2 regions of the Evansella cellulosilytica DSM 2522 genome follow, and region 2 is predicted to be linked to the other one. Evidence: a T-box and tRNA genes for the amino acid it is inferred to sense, from the RefSeq annotation. Region 2 holds a T-box; the other holds one or more tRNA genes.
What was found. A T-box is a leader RNA that pairs with one kind of tRNA and senses whether it is charged. The one in region 2 lies ahead of ileS (isoleucine--tRNA ligase), so its partner is inferred to be a tRNA-Ile.
Positions count from the first base shown of each region.

Region 1: it has a tRNA-Ile gene. The T-box ahead of ileS (isoleucine--tRNA ligase) is inferred to sense a tRNA for this amino acid. The anticodon was not compared.

Region 1 covers NC_014829.1:1,839,411-1,845,048, forward strand. The annotation lists gene BCELL_RS08285 (Na/Pi cotransporter family protein) at 91-1,689, shown strand; tRNA gene BCELL_RS08290 (tRNA-Met) at 1,874-1,950, shown strand; tRNA gene BCELL_RS08295 (tRNA-Ile) at 2,133-2,209, shown strand; tRNA gene BCELL_RS08300 (tRNA-Ser) at 2,221-2,313, shown strand; gene BCELL_RS08305 (iron-sulfur cluster biosynthesis family protein) at 2,526-2,846, shown strand; gene BCELL_RS08310 (superoxide dismutase) at 3,075-3,683, shown strand; gene BCELL_RS08315 (MFS transporter) at 4,010-5,272, shown strand; RNA gene ssrS (6S RNA) at 5,351-5,536, shown strand.
Region 2 covers NC_014829.1:1,214,106-1,219,743, forward strand. The annotation lists gene BCELL_RS05565 (coiled-coil domain-containing protein) at 1-2,994, shown strand, start outside; T-box leader at 3,281-3,531, shown strand; gene ileS (isoleucine--tRNA ligase) at 3,583-5,638, shown strand, end outside.

The sequences.
Region 1 (5,638 bases), 630 kb from region 2:
GATTAGTATGAGAAATGTGACGAAATTAGACGATAGAGAAAATGTAAGGGGATGACGTTGTTGGAGTTAGAATTAAGAGACCTTCTATTTATGTTCTTTGGCGGATTGGCGATATTCCTTTTTGGGATAAAGTATATGGGAGATGGCCTACAAAAAACAGCAGGGGACAAGCTTCGTGACATTTTAGATAAATTTACTAGTAATCCAATTATGGGGGTTTTAGCAGGTATCGTTGTTACGGTACTATTGCAAACTTCAACAGGGACAACAGTCCTTGCTATTGGCCTTGTTAATGCAGGGTTTATGACTCTAAGGCAGTCTATCGGTGTTATTATGGGAGCGAATATCGGTACAACGGTTACTGCATTCATTATCGGTCTTAAAATATCAGACTATGCTTTACCTATTATAGCAATTGGTACATTTTTAATTTTCTTCTTGAAAAATCGTAAAGCTAACAATATAGGACAAGTATTTTTTGGTTTTGGAGCATTATTTTATGGATTAAGCTTGATGGGAGAAGGGTTAAAGCCATTAAGGGATTTAGAGATATTTGCAGAATTAACAGTTTCCATGAGTGAAATTCCGCTCCTAGGTGTACTCATTGGAACTATTTTTACTGTAGCTGTTCAAAGCTCTTCGGCGTCAATCGGATTATTACAGCAGTTATATGAACAAGGTGCGATGACACTTGATGCAGCTTTACCAGTTTTATTTGGAGATAACATCGGTACAACAATTACTGCTGTTCTTGCAGCACTTGGTGCATCGATAGCAGCAAAAAGAGCAGCTATGACACATGTAATCTTTAATTTAATTGGTACAATTATAGTCCTTTTATTAATCCATCCATATATATCAATGATGTATTTTCTTCAGGAACGATTAAATCTTAATGAAGCCATGACAATTGCAGTAGCTCATGGTATATTCAACACGTCAAATGTATTAATACAATTACCATTTGTTGCGGTACTTGCATTTATTGTTACTAAGATCATTCCTGGTAATGAGACTGTAATTGAGTATAAAGCACAGCATTTAGATCCTGCATTAGTTCAACAATCATCTTCCATTGCTTTAGGGCAAGCTAAGAAAGAAACTTTAAGAATGGCGGAGTTGTCAGAACAGGGATTAGTTGCTGCATCTGATTTTGTTAAAACGAAGCAAAAGCGTCATGCTGAATTGACATACCAATTCGAGGATGCAATAAATAATTTAGACCGAAAGATTACAGATTATCTCATAAGAATTTCAGCAAATTCCCTTTCGACACAAGACTCAGCACAACACTCGATGTTGATGGACACTGTCCGTGATATTGAACGTGTTGGTGATCATATGGAAAATATTATTGAATTAGCTGAATACCAAGTTACAAATAAAGTGAAAGTTTCAGAACTTGCACTAGAAGATTTAAATGATATGTTTAATTTAACGATAGAGACATTAAAGCAAGCGATAAAGGCATTAGATACAAATGATATTTTAGAAGCAAGAGCTGTAATACTAAAGGAAGAAAAGATAGATAAAATGGAGCGACAGTTACGTAAAAAACATATTTTAAGATTAAATGAAGGTGCATGTGAAGCGTCAGCAGGTATCATTTTTGTTGACATGATTAGTAATTTAGAGCGTATTGGGGATCATGCAGTGAATATTGCAGAAGCTGTAATCGGAGAAGAATAAAGAATAAGGCAGTGTTAAAAGGGCTTTTAGCACTTTTTGACACTGCTATCTTGTAAAATTTTTTCCTTACGTCTATACTAAAAAAAGTTAAATAAAAAAAATAAAAAATATTTTAGAAAAACGTTGACTTATAGAATGTGGACATGCTATTATAGTCATTGTCGCTGATAAAAAACAAAGAGATGGCGGTGTAGCTCAGCTGGCTAGAGCGTACGGTTCATACCCGTGAGGTCGGGGGTTCGATCCCCTCCGCCGCTACCATAATAAGTACTGACATGATTAATTATTAACGGACCCTTAGCTCAGTTGGTTAGAGCAACGAGCGATGTCTTCATGAATAAGCATCGAGCTGCCCCGACGCATTAGCATTCTGATAGGCTAGAAGAGGAAGGGTATAGTAATATTAGTAACAATAATTTAATAATCTTATTAAATCTTATCATGGACCCTTAGCTCAGTTGGTTAGAGCAACCGGCTCATAACCGGTTGGTCGTAGGTTCGAGTCCTACAGGGTCCACCATCTAAAATTGCGGAGGAATACCCAAGTCCGGCTGAAGGGATCGGTCTTGAAAACCGACAGGGGTGTCAAAGCCCGCGGGGGTTCGAATCCCTCTTCCTCCGCCATATTACATAATTTGCGTGTATGTTTGTATTAAACAAGCATACACGTTTTTTGTGCTTTCATGATATTTGTTAGAGAAACCTAGTTGTGAAGGGAGAATGACTTTAAACATGTAATAGTAACAAGTTCTGTATCCAACTTAAGCGCATTATTTTCTTTCTTCATTCAATATTTGATACAATATGTGTAGACGGTATAAGGGAAGGTGCTAAACATGATAATTAAGTTAACATCTCGTGCAGTGGACCAATTAAAGCAGAAAATTAATTCAAATATGATTGCATTAAAATATGATTTTGATGGATGTGGTTGTGTTGTTAGTGGTGTAACACACCTAGAGGAAATTTCTCAAATTGAAGAAGGCTATGAAGTTGCATCCAATGAACAAAATGATTTCACAATTGTTTTTCAGAAGCAATATGAATGGGTGTATGATGAAATGATGACAATAGATTTCCTAGAAGAAGCGAATACTTTTTTATTAAAAAGTGATAATCAAATTTTTAATCCGAGAATGATGATCAAAAAAGTCTAAAGTTGCTTTGACACTTCGAGTTTTTGAATATAATCCAATATACTTCTATATAATATAAGATGGAGGTTTATTGTTTGAAACTTGAGGGGATATCTGATAATGTGAAAATTGAAAGTTATTCCTTTTTTCACTGTTGGAAAGGTGATAATATTTTTTGGGTATTATTAAGAGTTTTTAAAAGACTCTTAATGAATCATATCTACATATATTTTAAGGAGGAGATTAAAAATGGCTTTTACATTACCAGAACTACCATACGCTCATGATGCACTAACACCTCATATTGATGAGGAAACAATGAAAATTCACCACGGGAAGCACCATAACACATATGTGACTAAATTAAATGATGCATTAGAAGGGCACAGTGATCTACAAGGAAAAAGTTTAGAGGAACTATTAAGCAATTTAGACGCACTTCCTGAGAGTATACACGGTGCTGTTCGAAATAATGGTGGTGGTCATTTCAACCACACACTATTCTGGGAAATTATGTCTCCAAACGGTGGTGGAGAACCAACTGGAGAGTTAGCTGATGCAATTAATTCAGCTTTTGGAAGTTTTGATAAGTTTAAGGAAGAGTTTAAAAATGCAGCTTTAACTCGTTTCGGATCAGGATGGGCATGGTTAGTAGTAGACGGAGGAAAATTAACAGTTACAAGTACACCTAACCAAGACACTCCTATCATGGAAGGGAAAACAGCAATCCTTGGTGTTGACGTTTGGGAGCATGCTTATTACTTAAAATACCAAAATCTACGCCCTAACTATGTTGATGCATTTTTTAACGTAGTAAATTGGGAAGAAGTTGCAAAGCGTTTTAGTGCAGCTAAATAAGTCGAACCGACTTAAAGACCTATGAGGAAATTCCTCATAGGTCTTTATTTAAGTTAAGAAAACTTCGATTGGAATTTTTCCGCAAAGTGTAGCGAGAATAGCAGTGGGAACTGGACTAAGCTTGTTTTAGGCTTTTTTATTTTGAAAAGTAAAACAGTTTAGAAAAAAATCGGAGCTAAAGCGAACACACAACCTATATAAAATTAAATAGCCGCATTTTTGCATGACCTTACTCTTTGTATAAAAACATGAATTTTTTCGTTTGTCGAATAAGCTTTTTGTATAGAGGTACAATAAGCAGTGTCACGGCAAAAGGAGCGTCTGCTATGAAAAAGTTGGTACGAAAGATGATTGGTGATGTAGAGCCAAATAAGGACCTAAACCTTCTGCTTATAATTGGAGGGTTATACTCTCTCGGAATAGCATTATCGAATACATTTGTTAATGTGTACCTTTGGAAGCAGTCAGGGGAGTTTATGGATTTGGCCCTATATAACTTAGCGTCTGTAGTTATGCAACCGATTACCTTTATCATCGCTGGTCGATGGGCAAAAAAAGTAGATCGGGTTATTGTTTTGCGGTTAGGTGTTAGCTTTTTGTCTATATTTTATTTCACAGTTCTCTTTTTAGGTGAGAATGCTGGAAACTATTTATTGCTTTTAGGTGGAATGTTAGGGATTGGATTAGGCTTTTATTGGCTATCCTTTAATGTCCTTACTTTTGAAATTACAGAACCTGAAACGCGTGATTTCTTTAATGGTTTCTTAGGTATCCTTACTTCCTTTGCAGGAATGATCGGACCCATTAGTGCTGGCTTTTTAATTACGCATATGGATAGATTAATTGGGTATCGTGTTATCTTTGCAGTGTCATTAGGTTTATTCTTAACAGCGGTTGTATTGAGCCTCTTTCTCAATAGACGATCTGCAAAGGGGCAATATCAACTTTTGGATATTTTAAAAGTAAGGAAAAACAATCCACACTGGAAAAGAATTACACGAGCACAATACTTTCAGGGGTTGCGTGAAGGTAGCTTTATTTTTGTTATTGTTGTATGGATTTATGTTGCAACAGGCAGTGAACTCGCACTTGGAACGTATGGCTTAGTAGCTTCGTCAGTTTCGTTCATTAGCTATTATTTAGTAGGGCGCTTTATCAAACCCCAACAACGTAAGCATTCTATATTACTCGGTGGGATAATTTTATATTTGGCAATTTTTATTATTGCATTTGACCTCGATTTCACACGATTAATTATTTATGGTGTAACTATTTCTATTGCATACCCTATGTTGCTTGTTCCTTATGTATCACTCACATATGACGTGATTGGCACCGCTTGGAAAGCAGCAGAGATGAGAGTAGAGTATATCGTTGTAAGAGAACTATTCATTAATAGTGGACGCATCTCTTCTATTCTCGTACTCATGCTATTTATCCAGAGGTTCGGTGAAGAAAAAGGAATACCTGCAGCACTTTTGCTACTTGGACTTGGTCATGCTGTAATTTATTGGTGTGTTAGAAAAATTAACTTGCCGATGACAAAGGAAAAAGAATCTTATAGCGTTCAAAAAAGGGAAAAACATTAACTGAAAAAAGTGTGTTACAGTATCGAAACAATGTTGAATGTATACCGTATTGTGGTATAATGAATACAAGAAAATAACATCAGCCTGCGGTGTTGGTGAACTTCGAGTTTAATTCGAACCGAACACCAATTCACATCGGGAGCTTTACATTAAAGCACGTACAACATGCCTTAACTAAGGAAGTTGGAGATGCTTTTGCGAGCACCCACCTGCTTAAGGGCGGGTTCGTGATATCTGGAAGATAACCGCATCTGCGGGCATGCATTTTAGACACCATCTTTCAAAGAGGTGTCTATTCTCTTGCACATTTGAATCACTTTTAAAACTTATACTGGTGCATAAACAGTAAGAAAGGGAAAGCCGTAT
Region 2 (5,638 bases):
ATGTATGATTTAGAGCAGTTACTGCTTGCTAATCCAGCACAAGAAAAAGTAATGGAAGAATTACCGAAGTGGACAAGTAGGTATCATTTTCTCGATGAAGAAATCATTTTGTTAAACAAAAAAGAGAAGCAATTGGAGTCTGATTTAAAGGAAGCAACTGAAAATAAACAAGAACAACAAGAATGGTTTTCAGAGGTAGAATCTGAGAAAAAACAACTAGAGTATAAGATTGCTGAATTGAAAAAACAAGAAGAATCGGTGATAAAAAAACTAGCTATAATAAGACCACAATGGGGAACTCTTGAGAGTATATATTTCAATGAAGAATCGATTAACAATCGTTTTTCTGATCAAATAGAAAAGCTGAAAAAAGATCGAGAATCACTTTTATTTAAAGAACGATTAGCTTATCGATTTGTAGACGACTATAGTAATCTAGATACCTTTTTTGCTGATGCTTACCTTGAAGGGATGCTACATTCGTGGAAAAATCAGCTTGATTATATCGTGACAGGTGTCGAGTATTTACAAATGTTAACAATAGAAGAAAGAAAAATGAAGGAAAGCTACCCTTTATGGTCAATCTCGTTAATAACAACAAAGAAATCAAAAGATAAATTAATATCAAAATTAGACAATATAAAGGATCGTATACAGTACCCAATTTTAGTTTTGACAACGGAGGAAGCTGTTGAGATTCAAGAAAACGATGATTTTCAATCATGGGTTGCTCCAGTCCATTGGAAAACAAATTCAAATCCTTCTACATTTATAAAGTGGAAAGAGGAAATTGGAGCAAGTGCTAAGGAAATGACAGATGAACGGGAAGAAAAAGAGAAAGAACTGAAACGATGGGAACAATGTTATGATTCATATAAAAGCTTTCTCCAGAATTATCCTTATGACATGTTAATGACGTGGGAGGGTTCGCTTTCTGATTATAAAACAAAATTATCAAAAATATCAGGAGATATTGGTAAGTTAGAGATCTATCTCGCTGAGACTAAACGGATGATTTCTAGTAATCATGACAAGAAGAAGCAATATCAAGAAGAAAAACAAGGTCTACAAATGAAAATGGAGAAGGGGACTACTTACCTCCAGTATTCACGAGAGGTTGATAAATGTCTTGAAAAAGAAAAAGAAATTGTTGAGAGTCTTGCAGAGATTACTAGAAAGCTGAAACGTGTCCGTGAAGAATTAAAGAGTTTTAATAACGAAAAAGTAGAATTGGACGGACGAATAAGTAGGCTTGAAATAAATGTAGAGAACCTGAAAGATGATGACATGTATATTACTGTACAATCGTTAATACCTCTCTACACGAATGAAAGTAAAACGATTATTTTGCAGAAGATTCGTGAGCTGGAAAAGAAAAGAGATAAAATAGCGACAACTTATGGAGAATGGATAGAGAGACGGAAAGCTACTTCGGATGCTATCAGCAAATTGGCTAACCAAATGAAAGTATTGAAAAAAGAACATGATTATATAGATGAAGGACGTTCACTTCCTACTAATAGTACTCCGCTACTCCAAAGTTTGTGGGAGAAGATTGAGAAGCTTAACGCAGATAGAGAAAAGTTTAGTAAAACTGTAGAAGAAACTTTAACAAAAAAAGAAAACCAAAAGGGAAAGGTTGACTCATTACGAGATAGGTTTAATGAAACATTCCCTGAGAAAGAAGTTTATTTGTTTTCACAACCATTAAACGAAGTACCAATTTTGTTAGAGCGCGAGAAGAAAGAACTAGATGAACGGATACAATATATTAATAAACAAATAGAGAGACTGGATAAGGAATTTGAGAAGCTGAATCAAACGATGCAAGAGCTTAATAGATTCAGTGTAGCCCACCATTTTAATTTGCCAGAAGTAGAAGCTCATCTCTTAAATGAAGAAGAAAAGCTAGCATTTTCTAATAGTAAAATGAGGTATGTGCAAGAAACTACTAAAATACTGGGGGATGAAAAAGCTTCTGTTGACATGGAAAGAAGAAAAGTGGAAGAGGCAAAAAGTGAATTTGCAGATTTCTGCAATCGAGCGATTACAGATGTGAAAATGCGAAATATGGCTTTAAATGGGATAAAGCATAAACAGACGTTTGAGGATATTATCGTATTTAAGAATAATATGGTTTCAAGTGTCCAGCGTGCTACAAGTTACGCTAACGAGCATATTCGTCAGAAAGATGCTGATTTACAAGCGTATATTAACCATATTCATTCCCATCTCCAGACACTTACTGAGGAACTGAAACAGATACCAAAGAAAACAAAAGTGAAAGTAGAGGATGACTGGAAACAAATATTTACCTTCTTTATACCAGAATGGTCTGAAGAAGAAGGGAAATCCAAAATACGTGATTATATAGAATGGATTTTAGAGCAGTTAGAGTCAGACAGATTTTTAAACGATCAAGGGCAACAGGACCATGGCAAGGTAAGAAAGGACATTGAAATGTGGCTTCAATCAAAACAGCTTTTGCAAATTGTTATGAATAATGAGGTTATGAAAGTGAATTGCCGTAAAGTGACGAATGATAATAAGGTTTCAACTAGGTCATTTTCATGGGAGCAAAGTAATGTTTGGTCAGGTGGAGAAAAATGGAGTAAAAACATGACTCTTTTCCTCGGAATACTTAATTATGTTGCAGAGAAAAAACAACATATCATGCCGAAGATAAAACGTCATAGGTCTGTTATTCTTGATAATCCGTTTGGAAAGGCATCGAGTGATCATGTCCTAAGTCCAGTATTTTTTGTAGCAGAACAACTTGGCTTTCAGATTATTGCTTTGACCGCACATGCCGAAGGTAAGTTTTTACAAGATTATTTCCCAATCATTTATAGCTGCCGTCTACGAGCATCTGTCAACGATTCTAAAAAAATCATGACGAAAGAAAAGTGGCTTCACCATGCATACTTCCAAGATCATGAACCAAAAACTATAGATCGTCTTGGGGAAATAGAGCAATTGCCTCTTTTTGAATAATAATGGGTGCCTGTCACTTGTCCATTCGACAAGTGACAGTGATTGACCTAATTAAGTAAATGATTAGAGTTGGATGCCGTGATTGTTTATGATGTCACGGAAGAAAACGATTTTTAGATTTGAAAAAATATCTGTGTCAACGACGAGAGGATTGTATGAGATTTTATTTGTTGGAGAGATGAAATGTTAAAAGTGGACTAGAAGTTAATGCTTAAAGCTTTTTCAAAAGCGCTTGACATTTCTATTCTTAATAGTGTAGTCTTGTTTTTAACAAAAATTGTAATAATTAAATTTGGTGACGAGAACGAGTAGGTATGTAATCTGTTCTACAGAGAGTTGACGTTTGGTGCAAGTCAATGTTCAGACCATATTGAATATCCTCTCCGAAAAGCAAAGCTGAAAGAATTTTAAGCTTTGACGGGATTCCGCCGTTAAAAGGAACGCGTATGATTGTACGTTGAATGAGTGCTATGAATGTAACTTATAAGTTTATTTATAGAATCTGGGTGGTATCGCGGGTTAAAACTCGTCCCTAACATTAGTTGGGGGCGAGTTTTTTATTTTAATAAAGTAAAGGAGTGAGGAAAAATGCAAAAGGTTAATGTAAATGAAAAAGCGATAGAAAGGGAAAATAGAATTCAAAGTTACTGGGATTCAAATAACATTTTTCAAAAATCAGTAACCAATCGTGAAGGAAGAAAAACATTTGTATTTTATGAAGGACCACCAACTGCCAATGGGTTGCCTCATGCTGGGCATGTTTTAGGCCGTGTGATTAAAGACTTTGTAGCAAGATATCAAACGATGCGAGGTCATCAAGTAATTAGGAAAGCAGGGTGGGATACACATGGTCTTCCTGTTGAATTAGGTGTTGAAAAGAAAATAGGGGTTTCTGGTAAACAAGAAATTGAGGAATATGGCGTAGAAAATTTTATAAATGAATGTAAAAAAAGTGTTTTCGATTATGAGAAGCAGTGGCGCAAGTTCACAGAGGCAATCGGATATTGGGTAGACATGGATAATCCATATGTGACACTCAATAATGACTATATAGAAAGTGTTTGGTATGTCCTTTCCAAGATTCATGAAAAAGGATTACTATATCGTGGTCATCGGGTCACTCCTTATTGCCCTAGTTGTCAAACTTCCCTTAGTTCCCATGAGGTAGCTCAAGGATATAAGGACGTGAAAGATTTGTCTGCTACAGCAAAATTTAAGGTTGAAGGGAAAGAAAATGAATACTTTTTAGGTTGGACGACAACACCGTGGACGCTTCCATCAAATGTTGCTCTGGGTGTACATGATGAAATAGATTATGTGAAAGCGGAGCAACATGGTGATATATATATCCTTGCTAAAAACCTTGTAAAAGATATATTGGGAGAAAATTTCAATGTAATAAGTGAACATAAAGGGCGTGAGTTGGTTGGAATTACTTATGAGCCACCTTTTAACTATCTTACTCTAGAACGTGGCCATGAAGTTATCTCAGCTACATTTGTCACTGATGATAGTGGGACTGGTATAGTTCATCTAGCTCCAGCACATGGCGAAGATGATTACAATGCTATTAAAGAAAGTGGGTTGGATTTTGTAAATATTGTAGATGAAAAGGGGTGCTACACTGATGACATAAAACCTCTTGCTGGAGAGTTTACGAAGGATTGCGATGTTAAAATTATAAAGTTGCTTTCAGACGAAGGGCTTCTTTTTTCAAAAGAGAAGTATGAACACAGCTATCCACATTGCTGGCGTTGCGATTCACCACTTATTTACTATGCAATGGAAGGATGGTTTATAAGAACGACGGAAATTAAAGAGACTATTTTAAAAAACAACCAAACAGTAGAATGGCATCCAGATCATATGAAAGATGGCCGTTTTGGTAAATTTCTTGAAAATATGGTCGATTGGAACTTAGGTAGGAATCGCTACTGGGGTACACCATTAAATGTGTGGGTTTGCGAGGAATGTAATCATCAGTATGTTCCAGGGAGTATTCAAGATTTGAAAGTAAATGCAAAAAGTGGCATGGTGGAGAATCTTGAACTACACAAGCCATATGTCGATGAGGTTATAGTGGAATGTCCTTGTTGTTCGAAGGATATGAGAAGGACGAAAGAAGTGATTGATGTTTGGTTTGATAGTGGTTCTATGCCATTTGCGCAATATCATTACCCATTTGAAAATAAACAGATGTTTCATAAACAATTCCCAGCAGATGTAATTGCTGAAGGAGTAGATCAAACGAGAGGATGGTTCTATAGTCTGTTAACGGTATCATCTCTTTTCACAGGGAAAGCACCTTATAAGCGGGTTTTATCACTAGGGCACATCCTAGATGAAGACGGGCGAAAAATGTCTAAAAGTAAAGGGAATGTCATTGACCCAATCGATTTGGTTAAAAACTATGGTGCTGATGCTTTACGTTGGGCATTGCTTGCAGATAGTGCTCCATGGAATAATAAACGTTTTTCAGAAAACGTAGTCAGTCAGGCGAAATCGAAGCTAGTCGATACATTGAATCATGTTCATTCCTTTTACACGCTTTATGCAGAGATAGATGGCTTTGATCCTAATAAACACGAACAAGGAGAACGATCACTTCTAGATAAGTGGGTGTTATCTCGATTAAATACTGTAA